DNA from 3 places in the Odoribacter sp. N54.MGS-14 genome. Region 1 is predicted to be linked to each of the others. Evidence: riboswitches for the same ligand, from Rfam matches in the RefSeq annotation. Region 1 holds a riboswitch; each other region holds the start of a gene.
The links. Region 1 has a riboswitch for cobalamin ahead of WS42_RS08525 (PepSY domain-containing protein). Riboswitches for the same ligand answer to the same signal wherever they lie in the genome.

Region 1 (6,395 bases):
ATGCAAAGATGAAAGAAGCTTTTCCAGGTATCGAAGTCCGGGAAGCCTGGACCTCCCGGATTATCCTGAAGAAATTGAAGGAAAGGGGAGTAGAACGCCTGAATCCGACCCAGGCACTCATTCAGCTGCATGAACAAGGTTATACGCATATTTTAATACAATCTACGAATATAATCGAAGGTACCGAGATGAAAGAATTGCGTCGCGAAGTGGAAGGGCTTTCGCTGAATTTTAAAGATATTCGTGTCGGAAATCCTTTGTTGTATGCTCCTGAGGATTATGCCGTGGTTGTGAAGGCAATTACAGAGGCCATGAATCAGGCTGATAGAGGTGGACAAAAATTATTGGTGGGCCATGGAACACCCGATCCTGCAACAGCTTCGTATGCTATGTTCGATTATATGCTGAAAGCGGAAGGACATCCGGAATATCATGTCGGAACTGTAGAAGGGTATCCGGAATACGAAGACGCTTTGCGGCTATTGAAAAACGGAAAATCCAAAACATTGACTTTGGCCCCCCTGATGTTTGTTGCCGGAGATCATGCTAAAAATGATATAGCAGGCGAATGGAAGGAAAATCTTGAAAAACAGGGTTATAAAGTGAATCTTTACCTGAAAGGGTTGGGAGAAAATCCAACTGTTCAGCAACTCTTCATCCAACATGCCCGGTTTGCTGCCGGACATAAAGCGGTGGATATGGCTACCAGGAAAAAGGGGTATATGCAGGGAAAATAAAAGGTCGATTCTTTTTGCGGAAACCCGCAAAAAGAATAATGGACAGATGTCAATGGACGATGGACAATTATTGGAAGCTTTGCTTCCATCAAAAGATAAAGAAGGGAAGAAGATGAGAATGTAACCATTGATAATCAATCCGATAGGATCTATTCCTTGGGTGTATTGTTTCATTGTCAATTAACCAGGTGCCCGCAGGGTCCCATGACTTTATAAATATTATGAAATTTATAGACTTTCAACTAAATTAAACGAACGTTTTATTTGATATCTCTTAAGTTTTCGGTGAATTTTATGTTTTCTGCATAAAATGAGAGGGAATCCGGTGCAATTCCGGAACAGTGCCCGCTACTGTGAGGTTCGTATAAGGTGAAAAGTTTTCTTACAACCACGGTCGACGCGACTGGAAGGTTACTTTTCTGGACTGAGTCAGGAAACCTGCCGAAAATAATAATAATGCTATTCCCGTGGACAGGAATAAGATTATAGATAAAAACATGTTGACAAAAATTTTCCGAAAAATTCATCGGATACTCGGTTTATTACTCAGTATCTTGTTTCTGATGTGGTTTATCTCTGGGATTGTAATGATTTATCATAGTTTCCCACGGGTAAATCAGAAATTGAAATTAGCCCGTCAGGAGTCTCTGACAGGTCCGCTTCCGGCTGTAGATTCTTTATTGCAGGTACTGCCCGACAGTAGTCGTTTAGGAGGTTTGTCTGTAGATATGTATCTCGACCGGCCGGTATTTCATCTGAAAGGGCGGCAATTACCTGCCGGTTTGTATGCCGATTCATTGCAGGTTGTCGGTAAACCTGATTTTAACGAGATTTGCCGGATTGCCGGACAATTGGGTGGATCGGTTGCTTATCGGGTAGATTCCTTAAACCGGTTGGATCAGTGGATTCCTTTCGGTTATTTGACCAAAGAATTTCCGATTTATAAGTTTTCGTTCGAAGATGATGCCCGGCAAGAGATGTATATATCTTCGAAAAGCGGTAAAGTGTTGCAGTGGACTGACCGGAATTCCCGCTTTTGGGCTTGGCTGGGGGCTATTCCTCATTGGGTGTATTTTACTTCTCTACGGCAAAATCAAGCGCTTTGGATTAATTTTATGATCTGGGCGTCCGGATTGGGAGCTATCATGTGCTTCTCCGGTTTGTGGATCGGGATTTGGGTATTTTGGAAAAACCGGAAGAAAGGGTTGCGTTCGCCTTATAAAAAATGGTGGTTACGTTGGCATCATATCACCGGTGTGGTTTTCGGTGTTTTTGCTCTGACATTTGTATTTAGCGGAATGATGTCGCTGGTGGATATTCCTTCCTGGATGCAGAAAGGTAAAACCAGGAACCGTGAAGTACGTTTTCGGGGACGTGAGGGGGGAATGTTGGCCGCCGATCTGTATGCCTTGGATTACCGGAAAATCGTGGATAGTCTGTCTGATGTGAAAAGTATCGAGTGGGCATCCTTTGGAAAATATCCTTATTATGTCGTGAATTCGGGCAGTAAAAAACAGTTTATCGATGCTGCGGATACGAGCCGTTTGTCGCCTTTTACCCTGACCGAAGAGATGGTGCGTGAAACGGTTCGTGAAATTCACGGTCAGGATACCCCTTATACTCTGGAATGGATGACGGATTGGGATGATGATTATTTCTCCCGCCGGAATATGCTGACACTTCCGGTGTATAAAGTGGTGATAGACGATGAATTGCATACCCGCCATTATTTTAATCCCGAAACTTTATACCATCGGCAAATCGATGATAATGGACGTTTGAGAGGAGTTTTGTATAGTGGATTGCACAGTCTGAATTTTAAATTTCTGGCCGAACGTCCGTTGTTATGGAACGTTGTGATGTATGTGTTGATGCTCGGAGGAACTTTCCTTTCTCTATCCGGGGTTGTGTTGACTTTCAAGTGGTTGGGAAGAAAAATCCGGAAATTATTCCGATAATCTTATAGATAAAGTAATAGAATTGAATTGTTATTAATAGTGCTAAAAATGAAAAAATTAATTTTAGTTTTTGTAATGTGGCCGATGATGGTGTCTGTGTTTGGACAAAATCAGCGGAAAAGTATAACGGATACGGTTTTCCAGTTAGATCAAGCCATTGTGAAAGAAACAATCAAGAAGAAAGTAAACCTTTTGAATCTGGATGTTCCTTTAAAAACATTACCGATGACGGTGACTACTTTGTCGTCGGATGTTTTGGAACGGAAGAATATTCTGAATCTTGAGGATGCTGTCCGTTTTTTACCGGGAGTTACGGTGAAAGATCAGTTGGGAGCTTTTTACCGCTTTTCGGTTCGGGGATCGAATGAGACGGTAGTGGCTGTAGATGGTTTTAGAGATGAGCGTTCGTTATTAAACAATGTACCTTTCGGTGATTTGTCCTCCGTAGAATCTATCGAAGTGTTGAAAGGAGCGGCAGCCGTGTTGAGCGGGCATTCTGTCATGGGTGGAGTGATTAATATTGTGCGTAAAAAAGCCGTTCCTGATTTTACTGCCGGAGCCCGGTTGAGTTATGGGAATTGGGGGGTGAAGTCGACAAGTCTGGATTTCGGTGGGAAATTGGCAGGTCCTTTGACTTATCGGGCAACAGCACATTATTCGACAGGAGATGGATACCGGCATGTACGTGCTGACCGTTTTTCAGCAACGGGATCACTGGCGGCAAATATTGGTAAAACCGGTTATTTCGAGGGAACGTTAGGTTATAGTGATGACAAATACGATACGGAAATAGGATCTGCTCCAACCTATAATCGTGCAGATATCTTCGGTCCCGACGGGAAGGTGGTTATGGCGAAAGGTTCCCGGAATCCCTTTGCCGATTATCATACCATATATAATGATTTCAATAATAATATGATGAAACGCCGGGTGACTGATATTTCTTTATCCTATACGCAGCAACTCGCCTCTTTTATGAAAATACGGGACCGGTTCAGCTGGAATCATAGTGATTTGGATTATGCTGCGGTTGAAGGAATGAGTTACCGGACAGATACGGTGAACCGCTTCAGTGGAGGATATTATTATGAAAGCGGCAGTAAAAGATATTATATTGATCTTACCGACTCCCTGAAAACAGGTTCTCCGCTTTGTTTCAGTCCTGACAGCCGGGGATGGACCAATATGCTGGAATTAACGGGAGATTTTAAAACCGGAATAGTGGGACATAAATATATATTGGGTTTTACCTATTCCTATTTTAATTATACACAGTATAATGGCTGGAATGAAGGAGATGTATGGGGACCTGGCTTGAATCAGCTGGTATCGCTGCATAATCCGCAGCTGGTAAGAAATTGGTGGGATTATAAATATTCCAAAGCATCCATTCGGGATTGGAGAACTTCAGGATTATATATACATGACGTGATCGATATAAATAACAAATGGAAAGCGATGGGATCTGCCCGTATGGATTTTTATAATTACCGTACTGCTACTGCTAAAGTAAAAGACGGACGGCAGGAATACGATGAGGCAGACCGGAGTGAATGGAAGAAAGTAAAGACTTCTGCCTTTACCGGTAGGGCAGGTTTAGTGTATATTCCGGTGGAGGAGATTTCTCTCTATGCTTCTTTTGGTTCTCATTTCAAACCTTATAATACGATGTACAGTAGCCGGGTAATTTATCTCGACCGCAATGGAAAGCGGTTTAATCCTTCTAAAGACGGAGGTGAAGTCTTTAAGCCTGAAAAGGGATACCAGGCTGAAATCGGAGTACGGTATATGTGGGCTAACCGGATCGATTTTTCAGGAAGTGTATACTATATCCGGAAAAATAATGTGGTGAAAAATTTAGGAACCCAGGAGGAGAAAGATGAAACAACCGGTGAAATGGTTCAAAAAACGATACAAGCTCAGGTGGGTACTGCCGATTCGCGGGGATTCGATCTGGAGTTGACGGTACATCCCGTTTCTACCTTGGCTGTTACGGGTGGCTTGGGCTGGCAGGACTACCGGATCAGGAAAATCAATCAGAGTAAAGACTATCCGGAATATACCGATCCTAGTAAAAATGTACGGGCTACAGGAATTCCCCGCACTACTTTTTATGTATATGCCGATTATACCATACCTAAAGGATTATTGAAAAATTTGTCCTTCCATTTGAGCGGAACTTTCCAGGATAAAATATTTACCGATGTAGCCAACCGGGTTTACAACCCTGCTCTGTTTCTTGTAGACGGAGGATTATTCTATACGATAAAGCAAAAAGTCACTTTGGCTTTAAATGTGGATAATCTTTTTGACAAAGAATATTTTAAAAGTACGACGGTATATGGTAAACCGAGAAATTTTACCGGAACGATATCTTACCGTTTTTGATTAAAAATGCATAAAGAGACAAGGGTTTTGTGGTAGATAGCCACAGAATCCTTGTCTCTTTATTTATAATAATAGATGAAATGGATTATCACATTATTTTTATCTTTGTCTTTAAAATGAATTCAAATGAAAAACGGTAAAATATATGTAGCCGGGATCGGGCCCGGTTGTGAGGATGATATTACTCCTGCAGTGAAGAAAGCGGTGTCGGTATCGGATGTCGTGGTCGGATATAACTATTATTTTTCTTTTATACAGCCCTTTGTCATGGAAGGGGCAGAGTGTGTCGATTCCGGGATGAGAAAAGAATGGGACCGGGCTCAGATGGCGTTCGGGTATGCCGAACAGGGTAAAACCGTTTGTGTCATCAGTTCCGGTGACGCCGGAATCTATGGAATGGCGCCTTTAGTCTGGGAGATGAAGCGGGAAAGAGGTTCTGAAATCGAAATCGAAGTATTACCCGGTATCAGTGCTTTTCAGAAAGCGGCTTCTTTGCTCGGAGCACCTGTCGGACATGATTTCTGTGTGATTTCGCTGTCTGATTTGATGACTCCCTGGGAAAAAATAGAAAAACGGATTGAGGCTGCTGCCGCTGCCGATTTTATCACTGCTGTATACAACCCCAAAAGTGAAGGACGTTATTGGCAATTATACCGTCTGAAAGAAATCTTTCTGCAACAACGGGCAGGGAATACCCCGGTGGGTTATGTCCGTCAGGCCGGACGGCCGGAGCAGGAGGTAACCGTGACCACCCTGGCCGATTTCGATCCGGAACAGATAGACATGTTCACCGTAGTACTTTTGGGAAACTCCCAGTCCTATAACTGGCAAGGAAAAATGATCACCCCCCGCGGATATTACCAAAAAATGAAACACGGGGACGGGGGTTTTGTTTCAAAACCAGGTCAGGAGATCATGATCCGTAGTTTCCGGACGATCGCTTCGGAGTTGAAGCATCCCGATATCCCGCTGGATCGCAAATGGGTTTTATTGCATACGATACATACCACTGCCGATTTCGATATGGAAAATATATTCTATGCCGACGAGAGGGCGGTGGATTCGATCTACCGGGCTTTAAGCGGGGGGAAAGTAAAGACTATCGTCACGGATGTCACGATGGCTGCTTCGGGAATCCGGAAAGGGGCACTCGAACGTTTAGGTTTGGAAGTGAAGTGTTATTTGGCCGATCCGCGGGTTGCAGAGATGGCTTCCCGGATGAATATTACCCGTACACAAGCAGGTATCCGGCTGGCTACGGAAGAGCATCCCGATGCACTTTATGTTTTCGGTAATGCGCCGACAGCATTGA
Region 2 (6,395 bases), on a different contig from region 1:
CGGCAGGAATCCGGGAACGTCTTCAAGAGTAAGGATGGGAATATTGAAACTATCACAGAAATTGATGAAACGGGCAGCCTTGACAGAAGAGTTCATATCCAAAGTACCGGCCATCACCTGAGGTTGGTTGGCGACGATTCCGGTTACATAGCCTCCGAACCGGGCCAAGCCGATAATGATATTGGGGGCATAGTTTTCAGCTATTTCCAGAAATTTACCTTTATCGGTGATCAGCCGGATGATATTCCGGACGTCATAAGGTTTGTCGGGATCTTCGGGAACAAGGTCTCTGAGACTTTCTTCTATACGGTCCGCCGGATCGTCGGTGGCCAGATAGGGAGCATTCTCGATATTGTTGGAAGGAAGATAGGAAAGCAGCATTTTCACTCCCCGCAAAGTGTTCTCGTCATCGTTGAAAACAAAATCAGCGACTCCTGATTTGACAGCATGTACTGAAGCCCCTCCCAATTCTTCGGGAGAGATGGTCTCATTCAACACTTGTTTAACGACATTGGGGCCTGTAACAAACATATAACTGGTTGCGGCAGTCATAAAGATAAAGTCGGTGAGTGCCGGGGAATAAACGGCGCCGCCTGCTGCCGGACCCATGATCACCGATATTTGGGGAATGACCCCGGAGGCCAGTACATTACGGCGGAAAATACCGGCATATCCGGCCAGACTGGCCACTCCTTCCTGTATGCGCGCTCCTCCCGAATCGATCAGGCCTACAACAGGAGAACCTGTTTTCAGGGCCATATCCTGTACTTTTATAATTTTGGCAGCGTGTACAGAACCCAATGATCCTCCCTGAACATTGAAGTCCTGGGAATAGGCAAATACCTGTCTGCCGTTTATATTTCCAAATCCGGTAATAACTCCGTCTCCATAGGAACGTACTGTTTTACCGAAAGAGGTGGTGGCCGATGGAGAATAAGCATCGACTTCCTCGAAGGTGCCTTCATCAAAAAGAAATTCTATTCGTTCCCGGGCTGTCAGTTTGCCGCGGTTGTGTTGTTTTTCTTCATATGCTTCGCCGTATTGCCGGGCTAAGGCTTCCTGTCTCGCCAGGAATTTTTCAAACGATTTTCTCATGCTAAGTCAGTTTACATCTATTAATTGCTTTATTATTCTGGCAATCTCTTTTAAGATTCGTAAGTGTAGCCGATTGATAATTACTCGTTAATCATCGATTGTTACCGTTGAGCATGGCTTAAACTTAGCTTTCACAAAATAAAGAATACGCAGGGGTATATTTACCCGGACGGGTGTCGGTCTGATAAGGGCTGACTCTGGCTTTATTCCGCGAAAGCATTGTCAATTCGCTGAGGCAGGTATCCTGACTTTCACCGTTTTAGCCGTCCTTCCCGTCTTATGCTGACAGTGGACATGATTGGCCGAACTTTTATGGTGATTACAGTTGCGCGACAGTCCGTGATTTTCACACGGTTCCCTATTCTCCCCATCGTAATGAGGCACCTGAGCGATCTGATTCACATCTTGTAAAGAACTTCAATGGGACAAAAGTATAAAAAATCTTTTATCCGTTGAAATTTTAATAAAATCTTTCCCTTTTCCTTTGTTTTGTTGTTGATTATCAGTGAGTAAAAATTTGTAACTTCTTGTTTTTATAAGAGGCGGGTCTTTGTTGTCCGGATGATCGTCGATTATTTTTATGCATTCCGTTGTTTTTAATCGATTTTTTACTTCATCGGACGTTGAGAGAGGAGAAGGAAGTTCGGGTGAAGGAGGTGTTATTTTATGATTTTTTAGGAGAGGTTTGTTTCATTGCTGCAATTATTTTTCTCATTTTATTTAAAAATTAAAGAAAAAAAGTAGGAATATAAATTTATTTAGGTACATTTGCGTCGTCATGGTGACTCATCCTCACACGGAGGAATGAGTTGAATAGGGAATCCGGTGAGAATCCGGTACTGTACCCTCAGCTGTATGTTCTTTAAAAAGGGTTTTGCATTCTTATGGTCACTTTTTCCTCCGGGAGAAGGGAAGGCCGCAAAATCCGGAACAAGTCAGAAGACCTGCCTGACCTATAATTGCCAGTTGTTCTGGGGAATAAGGACAATGGGTATGTGCGTTGTTTTTCACAATTATTTTGGGAAAAGGGATACGGGTGTGTCCTGGAAAACACGAAGGCATAACCTCGTTTTGGGAGGATGTGTAAAGGATGCTTTTTTATTTTTTAAAAAGGCTGGCGCTATCGTTTCCGTAAAGGGAAAGACGTATGTTATATAGCATACGATAGTTGTCCTTTGTGTCTTTTGATTAGAGAAATAATTCTTTAAATATTGTATTGTTAATCAATAAAACGCCACTAATTATGATGACCAGAGCTGAGTACATTGAAAGCCTCCGCAGATTGAATCTGAAGGTTTATTTTATGGGTGAGCTGATCGAAAATCCTGTCGACCACCCGATGATTCGTCCTTCTATGAATTCTGTAGCCAAAACTTATGAATTGGCTGAAAAACCGGAATATCAGGATCTGATGACTGTTTATTCACCGCTGATCGGCAAGCGGATCAACCGTTTTTGCCATCTCCACCAAAGCACGGAAGATTTGGTGAATAAAGTGAAAATGCAACGTTTGATGGGACAAAAGACGGCAGCCTGTTTCCAGCGTTGTGTGGGAATGGATGCTTTCAATGCCATTTTCTCTACCACCTATGAGATGGACCAGAAGCTTGGGACAGAATATCACAAGCGGTTCACTGAATATATGAAGTTTGTACAGGAAAACGACCTTACGGTTGACGGAGCGATGACCGATCCGAAAGGTGACCGTAGTTTGTCGCCCTCCAGACAGGAAGATCCGGATATGTATATGCATGTCGTGGAAGTGCGGGAGGATGGTATTGTCGTACGGGGAGCAAAAGCTCATCAGACCGGGGCTGTCAATTCGCACGAACACCTGATCATGCCTACTGTGGCCATGAAAGAAGAGGATAAAGATTATGCCATTTCGTTTGCTGTCCCCTCAGATGCCGAAGGCGTATTTATGGTGTACGGCCGTCAGTCCTGTGATACCCGTAAAATGGAGGAAAATGCCGATATGGACCTCGGAAATGCACAGTATGGTGGGCACGAAGCACTGGTTGTTTTCGATAACGTGTTTGTTCCCAATGAACGGGTGTTTATGTGTCGGGAATATGAATTTGCCGGAATGATGGTAGAGCGTTTCGCCGGATATCACCGTCAGTCTTACGGAGGGTGTAAAGTCGGAGTCGGGGATGTATTGATCGGTGCAGCTGCCCTTGCCGCCGATTACAATGGCGTGCCCAAAGCCAACCACATCAAGGATAAGCTGATCGAAATGATACATCTGAACGAGACGCTTTATGCTTGTGGTATTGCCTGTTCGGCAGAGGGTGAAAAGATGCCTGCCGGTAACTATCAGATCAATCTGTTGTTGGCCAATGTCTGCAAACAGAATATTACCCGTATGCCTTATGAGATTGCCCGTCTTGCAGAAGATATTGCCGGTGGGTTAATGGTGACCATGCCATCCGAGCAGGATTTACGCAGCGAAAAGATCGGTCCTTATGTAGAGAAATATTTGCAGGGAGCAACCGGGACTTCTACCGAAAACCGGATGCGTATCCTGCGCCTGATCGAAAATATTACCTTGGGTACGGCAGCTGTTGGATATCGGACAGAATCTATGCATGGAGCAGGTTCACCTCAGGCACAGCGTATTATGATCTCCCGTCAGGGAAATCTGGCTGCGAAGAAAGAACTGGCTAAAGTGATTGCTAAGGTGGATGAAAGCAAAGATAGAAAGTAGTAGTAGTTTTGAGGAACGGGTCCGGGAGATCGTACTTTACCGGGTCCGTCCTCATTTACTGGAACATGGCGGGGATTTGAGTGTCAGGGAAATCCGGGGCCGGGATGTCGGAATTGTGTTTTCCGGAGCCTGTGGAGCCTGTCCTGCGGCACAAATTACGGTGGAACAAGTGGTAGAGAAAGGTTTGCGTCGTGAGCTTGGAGATAAACTCGGCCGTGTGTATCTGATCAACGAAACAGATGAGGGCTTACTCGCTTTTGCCCGGAAATTATTAAACCGAAAAAGGTGATCAAAACGAGGATTATGGAATGGAAAGAAATATATAAAAACAGGTTTGCGACAGTGGAGGAAGCTGTCCGTGCCATAGAAGACGGAGACCATCTTGTGTTCGGACATGCTGCCGGTTGTCCGCAGGTTGTGCCGGCGGAAATGATCGCACAAAAAGAACGCTTGCATGATGTCGGTATTTACCACATGCTTACGCTGAACGATGGCTCATACCTGACACCCGGGACGGAAGGACATTTCCGCCACATCACTAATTTTGTCGGGGGAAATTCGCGCCAGGCTGTCGCTGACGACCGGGCCGATTTTCTTCCTGTATTTTTTTATGAAATACCACAGCTGTTTGATGAGGTATATCCTGTGGATGTGGCGGTAATCCAAGTGTCTTATCCCGATAGTGAAGGAAATTGCAGTTTCGGACTCTCTTGTGATTATACTAAAGCGGCAGCAGAAAAGGCGCGACTGGTGATCGCAGAGATGAATGAAAATATGCCCTATGTCGAGGGAGATAACAAAATTCATATCTCCCGGTTGGATTATATTATTCCGACTAACCTGGCATTGCCCGAAATTCCGCTGCCTAAAATTACGGATGTCGAAAAAGCCATCGGGCGTAATTGTGCTTCTTTGATTGAGGATGGTTCCACCTTACAGTTGGGGATCGGAGCGATTCCGGATGCCGTGCTCCTGTTTATGGGAGATAAAAAAAACCTGGGTATCCATACCGAAATGTTTTCCGACGGAGTGATCGATTTGGTGGAATCAGGAGTGGTCAATGGCAGTAAAAAGACCTTGCATCCGGGGAAATTGGTTGCCACTTTCCTGATGGGGACGCGCCGCTTGTACGATTTCGTCGATAAAAACGCCTGCGTAGAAATGCGTCCTGTAGATTATGTCAACGATCCTCGTGTCATTGCACAAAATGAAAAGATGGTTTCCATCAATTCCTGCATCGAGGTTGACCTGATGGGGCAGGTGGCTTCCGAGACAATCGGACTGAAACAATTCAGCGGAACCGGAGGACAGGTAGACTATGTCCGGGGGGCAGCCTGGTCTGCCGGTGGTAAATCGATCATGGCTATGCCTTCGACTGCAGCTAAAGGTAAGGCTTCCCGGATTGTACCTTTCTTGGCGCAGGGTGCAGCTGTTACTACTTCACGCAATGATGTCGATTATGTGGTGACTGAGTACGGCATCGCCCGGTTGAAAGGTAAAACGCTGAAACAACGGGCTCGGGCATTGATTGCTGTGGCACATCCCGATTTCCGCCCTATGCTGGAAGAAGAATATCAGAAACGTTTTAAGGATTAACTGGTGGCGGATAACTTCCGGCGATTTATGGTCCCGGGGCTGTCCATCGTTTTATAATCATGTATTATGCAATTATTTAAATTAAAAACCCGTTTGAGCAAATTCGATCATTTTGCCGATTTTGCCCGTGAATTCAAGCTCTCGGAGCACGATTTGGTGATTACCAATGAATTCCTTTATGAACCTTTTATGAAATCTCTGAATCTCCCTTGTCATTTCATTATGCAGGAGAAGTTCGGTTTAGGAGAACCATCGGATAAAATGATGAACACTATCCTGAAAGAAGTGAAAGGAGTCGGTTTCGACCGGGTGATTGCGGTCGGTGGCGGAACGGTGATCGATATTTCCAAATTGTTTGTATTGAAAGGGGTGGAAGACGTTACGGAAGCTTTCGAACGTAAAATTCCGATCGTCAAAGAAAAACAATTGGTCATTTTGCCTACCACCTGTGGAACCGGAAGCGAGGTGACCAATATATCCATAGCTGAAATTACCTCCAAACATACTAAAATGGGATTGGCCGACGATGCCATTGTGGCCGACGATGCTGTGCTGGTTCCGGAGTTGCTCAAAGGGCTGCCTTTTAAGTTTTATGCCTGTAGTGCGATCGATGCGTTGGTACATGCCACCGAGTCGTATGTTTCGCCCAAATCCAATCCTTATACCCGTTTGTATTGCCGGGCTGCCATCGAAATAATCATCGATGTGTTTCAGGGGATTGCAGCGAACGGACCCGAATATCGTTTCGAAAGACTGGGGGATATGCTGATGGCAAGTAATTATGCCGGAATAGCTTTTGGAAATACAGGGGTGGGGGCTGTACATGCTTTATCCTATCCGTTGGGTGGTAGTTATCATGTACCTCATGGCGAATCGAATTATCAGTTTTTCACCGAAGTATTCAAACTTTATAATGCCAAAAATCCTTCAGGCGATATTGCCCGGCTGAACGACTTGTTGTGTGTACAATTGGGTGTGAACGAAAATCCCTATCCGG
Region 3 (6,395 bases), on a different contig from region 1:
CGAGCCACCAATAGAGGTCAGGGCATCGAATCCCTTTAATTCGCTGATTGCCATACCGGACAGGGTGAAATTACCCCCGACTGTTGTCAGGTTCGGGAAACCGTTGAAAGCCGTCAATGCGCTCATCGAGGAGAAATCAAAATTTCCATCCACTTCCTTCAATGCTCTCAATGAGCTGACCTCCGTTATTGCCATTCTGGTTAAAACAAAATCACCTTTCACTCGCGTCAATGCAGGCAAACTCAACTCTTGTATCTTATCAGATGCATCGATACTGAATCCTCGCAGACCGACTTCAGTCAAAGACTCCAAACTGACTTTTTCCAAATTTTGAATGTAATAAATTTTAAACCCACCGAGTGATTTTACTGAAGGAAAATTCATTTCTTTTACTTGATGCGTCCACCACAATTCAAAATAATCGGCGACTTGCTCCAATTGGGTGAAGTCCAAAGTTTCAACAGCATTCATCTGCTCCAATTTAATAGCAGATGCCGATTTTAATGCCGGGAAAGCTAACTCTCTCACCCTATAAACATTACTCAATACTAATTGATTTCCAATCAAACTTAATTTCGGGAAAGTCAACTTTTCCGGGGCATTCAAGACACCGTTCACTTTCATGGATAAATTTTCTCCGATTACCGATAAGGCCGAAAAATCTATATCTTTCACATCTTTAATCTGAATCGACAAATTTCTTCCTACCTCTTCCAATGCAGGCAAACTCAACGTTTCAACGGTATCAGCTCTGAAAGTCAATTCTGAAGCTACTTTTTTCAAATTTGGCAATTTGATCTCCCGTATCCACCGAAGTCCAATGGTTGCATTCTGTATTACACGTCCCATCACCAATCCACCAACCTGCTCCAAATTTTCCAAACCGGCAAATGAAGTTCCGGCATAAGTCGGATTTATGGTCACCGTCCCGACAACCTCTTTCAGTGAGGCCAAAGCTGCCAAAGAAGTAAGGGAGTCTTCCTTCACAGTTCCTTCTTCTTTACCGATAACCAAATTTCCATTGACTTTATTGATCCCCTGAGCAGCAAAGGCTTCCAAATCTTCAACCGAAGTCAGACGAACATCTCCTTCGCTACCCGTCAAGGTTCTCCGTACTATATATTTGTAAACACGCTGAGTATTATTGTAAGCAGTTACTGTAAAATTTTGTAACTTTCCCCAATCCTCAACTTCACCAGGATCCGGAGATATCCGGGCATTTTCACTACACAAAATCTCCATTGTCGCCCCCTCAAGAGAAAGATTTTCAGGGATACTCAAAATCAGACTATCTCCCTTAATTATCCCGGCATAGGAATCTCCCTGCTGAACCAGTCGGAATGAGGTGATGTAGTTTTCATTTCCGGAAAACAGGCTGTCATCGTCCTCGCAACTCGTCAGCGAAACAATAATGCCAAGCAACACAATATATATTAAATTATTTATCTTCATAGGTTTATCATTTTTTACATTTACAACTTTTTCAGCTGATTAATCTCACAGTTGAAAAACAGGCTTCATCTGTTACTCCTGAATAGCAGGTTTTATCCATTGCTGGTCTTCTACCAATTGCTTGTAAGTCGGATTGTACAAATTATTTTCCACACTCCATTTCTCTTCGGGACAGGTCAGGATGGCCTTTTTAATTGCCTCGTAAGAAGCTAGTTTCCCATGATCATGAATCCGGATTCCCCCCACTTTTTCCAAGCTGGACAAGAAATCCAGATTTTCCAGAGTTTGATTCAAATAACCGGTATTCTCATTATCTCCCCAGGGAGTTGGTCCGATCGGGCGCAGTTCCAATGTCCCCCCAACCTGCTTCAAAGCCGGATACAAGACCACGGCCGGTCCCCTCGATCCATAATAGTCATATCCGGTCTGAAACATCATATCCTCCCCGACCGTCGCCAGATTCGGAAAAGTCTTTTCATCATAATAGTCGATACTTATGATTGCCTTCCCTCCGATAGACTTCAATTCGGGGAAATGGTATTCCTTGATATTGGAATATAATTCAAAATTACCGGTTACTTCTTCCAGTGCAGGAAATTCGACGGCCTTTACATTGGAATTGGCCCAGTAAGAGAAATCCCCGTTAATTTTACGGATATTACCGATTTCAATGCTCCCTCCGTTCAGGCCAAGATAACCGATATTCAGTTTTCCCACTTCCCGGAAACCTTCTAATTTCGGGAAATATCCCGAAAGGTTATCCAAACTGATTTTACCTTTAAAAATATCGTCACCGATCACCGTCGTATTTTCCAATCCGGTACCGCTGAATCGCAATTCCTCGATTTCTATTCCCTGGATATCCAGGCGTTCTATACCTTTCGATACTACAAACACCTTCAAATTTTTCAAACCGGCAGGCAACTTCAAATATTCTGCCGTACAGTTCAATGACAGCTTCCCTCCGATTTTTTCCAAAGCCCCTAATTTTTCAGTATCCAGTCCTAAAAGTGTGACGTTTAAATCTTCGATTAAATTAGTCGAAATTTCATAAAGTTTACAAAGTGATGCCCCTTACAGGACGTTTGTTAATTGACTATTGACAAATACCAGTTTACTGTAAAACAACATACTTTAGGAAATATTTACATCATATTGATTATCAATCATTCAACATTCAATTTCCCTACTCATTTCCCTTTTTTTCAGCTGTTTTTTGATGGAAGTAAAGCTTCCAATCATTGTCAATTGTTAATTGTCATCGGTCAATTATTCCTCTTGTGGAAATCCACAAAAAAATCGAACGTTTTTCCATCGACATCCAATAGAATAATTCCAATTAAAAATCAGTACAACCGGCATTCTAATCCCAGAGAACACCAAGTTTCTGATCTTGGCAGGTCTTCTGACTTGCTTTATCTCCGGACGTCCTTCCCGTTCATGTAAAACAGTGGCGTGAGTAATGTCCAAAGACTTTAAAAAGCTTACAGCAGCGGGTCTGTTCAGGATTCACACCTGATTCCCTTTTCACCGCTCCGTTACGAAAATAACGAGCAGCACCAAAATCGACGGTAAAAGTACAAAAAAAGAGAGATGAAAGTTTATTTTAAGTAATTTTTTAAATCATTTTTAATATAAGGCGTAAAAATATACTGGGACAATCTTTACCAGCCGATTATTTCAAAAATACGAGCTTTGACATTTAAGATGCAATCAATTTGATTTATCAGTGCCAAGATATTGATTTACTCTTAAATACTCTTTCCTCTTGCTACCGTCACCAATAGAAAAGGAAAGAGTATAATTGAACAAACACCCGGTTCATTTCCGATTTTTACTTCCGGAGTTTTTCTGTCAATATGGGGACAATTTTATGTACATCTCCAACAATCCCCAAATCTGCTGCATTGAAGATCGGAGCATATTTGTCTTTATTGATAGCAATGATGTATTCTGATTCTTCCATACCGGCAAGGTGCTGAATAGCCCCTGAAATCCCCAGGGCAAAATACAGATCCGGCCGGACCGTCTTTCCGGTTTGCCCCACTTGGCGTTCGTGGGGCATAACCCCGGCATCGACCATTGCCCGCGATGAAGATACTTCGGCATTCAATGTTTCCGCTAAACGACCCAGCATGACAAAACCAGCCGTACTGCCGACACCACGCCCACCTGACACCAGCACTTTAGCTTCCGTTATGTCGATCCGGGTTTTCTGTTCTTTCACCGTTTTCAGAATTTTAACTCTGAATTTCGACGGGTCGAAACTGACTTTCATATTTTCAATCGTCCCCCGCCGTGCCGGATCTTTGGGTTTTGTACGCATCACTCCCGGCCGGACAGTAGACATTTGCGGACGATGTTCTTTACAAATGATCGTAGCCATCAGGTTACCACCGAAAGCCGGACGGGTCATCAGCAAATCATTTTCGGGCGAAATGTCCAGGCCTGTACAGTCGGCCGTGAGGCCGGTAGTCAGCCGGGCAGATAATCGGGGGCCCAGATCGCGGCCGATAGTCGTGGCTCCGATCAATACGATGGCCGGATGACGTTCACGGATAAATTGGCTGACAGCTTGTGCATAAGGCTCGGTATTGTACTCTGCCAATTCACGTTCGTCCACACACACGACAATGTCGGCACCATAAGCAATCAGCTCCTGAGCCTGGTCTTTCATATCATAACCGAGCAATAAGGCGATCACTTTCTCATTCAAGGTATCGGCAAGTTCCCGGGCTTTACCCAGCAGTTCCAATGCCACTTTTTGTATGATACCTTCGCGTTGTTCTACAAACACGCAGACGTCTTTATATTGGGATTTATCCATTGTATTCAAATTAACAATGAACGGTAAACGGAAGCAGACCTCAGCCAATGGCCGGAAAAAAAGTATATGTTCAAGGTATAAAAACTTAAGGTTTACCACAGTCTGTGGTCTGCAATCCGTTGCTACCTGTTCATCAGATTATAAATTTTTCTTTCAATTTCTCTACGATTATATCGGCAGCTTCGGCAGGTTCCACTTCAAACACCTTTCCGGCTGCTTTTGCTCCTTTGGTAAATGATTTCCATACGCGGGTGGGCGATCCTTTCAAGCCTAGTTTTTCTTCTTCTACACTGATATGTTCAAAGCCCCACACTTCAACTTCTTTGTTATAAGCCTCCACAATTCCCCGGACCGACATATAACGGGCTTTATTAGCCGTTGCCAGCACCGTCACCACGCAAGGCGCATCTACCTGTACCAGCTGAAAACCGTCTTCTGTGGACTTCCGGATCGTAAATGTCCTGCTCCCGTCAAATTCCAGGTTTTCAACATAAGTCACCTGAGGTAAATCCAAATGTTCGGCAATCTGTGGTCCTACCTGAGCGGTATCCCCGTCGATGGCTTGCCGGCCGGTGATTACCAGGTCAAAATCCAACACGCGCAAAGCGCCGGCAATCGCATTCGACGTAGCGAGAGTATCGGCACCGGCAAATTTCCGGTCGTTCAAATGAATAGCACGGTCAGCTCCCATAGCAAAAGCCTCACGCAAAATATCATCGGCCTGAGGAGGCCCCATGGTTATTACCGTGACTTCCGCCCCATATTTATCTTTTAATTGTAAAGCCATTTCCAGTCCCCCTTTATCGTCGGGATTCATAATGCTGGGCACCCCATCCCGGATCATCGTCCCCGTAGCGGGGTCCAATTTGATCTCTGTTGTATCCGGCACCTGTTTGATACATACTACTATTTTCATACGTTTATCATTTTTTCATTTATCGATTATCTTTTCTCCACTCTTATTTGAGTAATGCAGCTGCAATCACCATCCGTTGTACTTCAGACGTTCCTTCATAGATTTCTGTAATCTTGGCGTCCCGCATCATTCGTTCCACCGGATATTCACGGGTATAACCGTAGCCTCCATGGAATTGTACTGCTTTGGTCGTCACCTCCATCGCTGTTTCGGCTGCAAACAATTTAGCCTGTGCAGAGTCAGCAGAATAAGGTTGTTTCATATCCTTTTTCCAAGCTGCTTTACGCACCAGCAGACGGGCAGCCTGAATCCTGGTCTGCAAATCGGCCAATTGGAATTGAGTATTCTGAAACTGTCCGATGGACCGTCCGAATTGTTTCCGTTCTTTTACATACTTCACCGTTTCATCCATAGCCCCCTGAGCAATACCCAAGGCCTGTGAAGCGATTCCCATACGTCCGCCGTCGAGTGTTTTCATTGCAATCCTGAAGCCTTCCCCCACTTTTCCCAACAGATTTTCTTTCGGGACGATACAATTTTCAAAAATCAACTCACAGGTTGCGGATCCCCGGATGCCCATTTTTTTCTCTTTTTTACCGATAGAGAATCCCGGAAAATCACGTTCTACGATAAAGGCCGAAATCCCCCGCGTCCCCTGTGCCTTATCGGTCATGGCCATGACAATGTAAACGTGTGCATAAGCAGCATTGGTAATAAAAATTTTGGAGCCGTTGAGCACATAATGCTCCCCTTCCTTCACAGCCATCGTTTGCTGTGCCGAAGCGTCCGTGCCTGCATTCGGTTCGGTCAGTCCGAAAGCTCCGATCCATTCGCCGGAACACAAGCGGGGCAAATATTTACGGCGTTGTTCTTCATTGCCGAACTCATAAATCGGAGAAGCGCACAAAGAAGTGTGTGCAGAAACAATAACCCCTGTAGTAGCACATACCCGTGACAATTCTTCGACAGCCATCGAATAGAGTTGGTTGTTGCCACCTGCCCCGCCATACTCTTTGGGGAATGGGATGCCCATCATTCCCAAAGCAGCCATTTTCTTTACCGTTTCTTCCGGAAAACGTTCTTCCTCGTCGACAGCTGCTGCCAACGGTTTCACTTCTTTTTCTGCAAATTCCCGGATCATTTGCAAGAATAAATTTTCTGTTTTTGATGTTGAAAAATCCATATAAATCGTTATTTATT

Region 2: it holds a riboswitch for cobalamin, as region 1 does, so the genes downstream of both, WS42_RS03765 (acyl-CoA carboxylase subunit beta) here and WS42_RS08525 (PepSY domain-containing protein) in region 1, are expected to answer to the same signal.
Region 3: it holds a riboswitch for cobalamin, as region 1 does, so the genes downstream of both, WS42_RS03700 (hypothetical protein) here and WS42_RS08525 (PepSY domain-containing protein) in region 1, are expected to answer to the same signal.

What each region holds. Positions count from the first base shown of each region.
Region 1 covers NZ_LARL01000035.1:14,669-21,063, reverse strand. The annotation lists gene WS42_RS08530 (sirohydrochlorin cobaltochelatase) at 1-737, shown strand, start outside; cobalamin riboswitch at 1,004-1,197, shown strand; gene WS42_RS08525 (PepSY domain-containing protein) at 1,235-2,695, shown strand; gene WS42_RS08520 (TonB-dependent siderophore receptor) at 2,744-5,083, shown strand; gene cobJ (precorrin-3B C(17)-methyltransferase) at 5,210-6,395, shown strand, end outside.
Region 2 covers NZ_LARL01000010.1:23,545-29,939, reverse strand. The annotation lists gene WS42_RS03765 (acyl-CoA carboxylase subunit beta) at 1-1,095, opposite strand, end outside; cobalamin riboswitch at 1,313-1,498, opposite strand; cobalamin riboswitch at 1,858-2,061, shown strand; gene WS42_RS03755 (4-hydroxyphenylacetate 3-hydroxylase family protein) at 2,339-3,802, shown strand; gene WS42_RS03750 (NifU family protein) at 3,780-4,091, shown strand; gene WS42_RS03745 (acetyl-CoA hydrolase/transferase family protein) at 4,106-5,398, shown strand; gene WS42_RS03740 (4-hydroxybutyrate dehydrogenase) at 5,465-6,395, shown strand, end outside.
Region 3 covers NZ_LARL01000010.1:11,916-18,310, forward strand. The annotation lists gene WS42_RS03695 (DUF5018 domain-containing protein) at 1-1,452, opposite strand, end outside; gene WS42_RS03700 (hypothetical protein) at 1,525-2,430, opposite strand; cobalamin riboswitch at 2,831-3,031, opposite strand; gene WS42_RS03705 (electron transfer flavoprotein subunit alpha/FixB family protein) at 3,287-4,279, opposite strand; gene WS42_RS03710 (electron transfer flavoprotein subunit beta/FixA family protein) at 4,413-5,195, opposite strand; gene WS42_RS03715 (acyl-CoA dehydrogenase) at 5,239-6,378, opposite strand; gene WS42_RS03720 (5-methyltetrahydropteroyltriglutamate--homocysteine S-methyltransferase) at 6,387-6,395, opposite strand, start outside.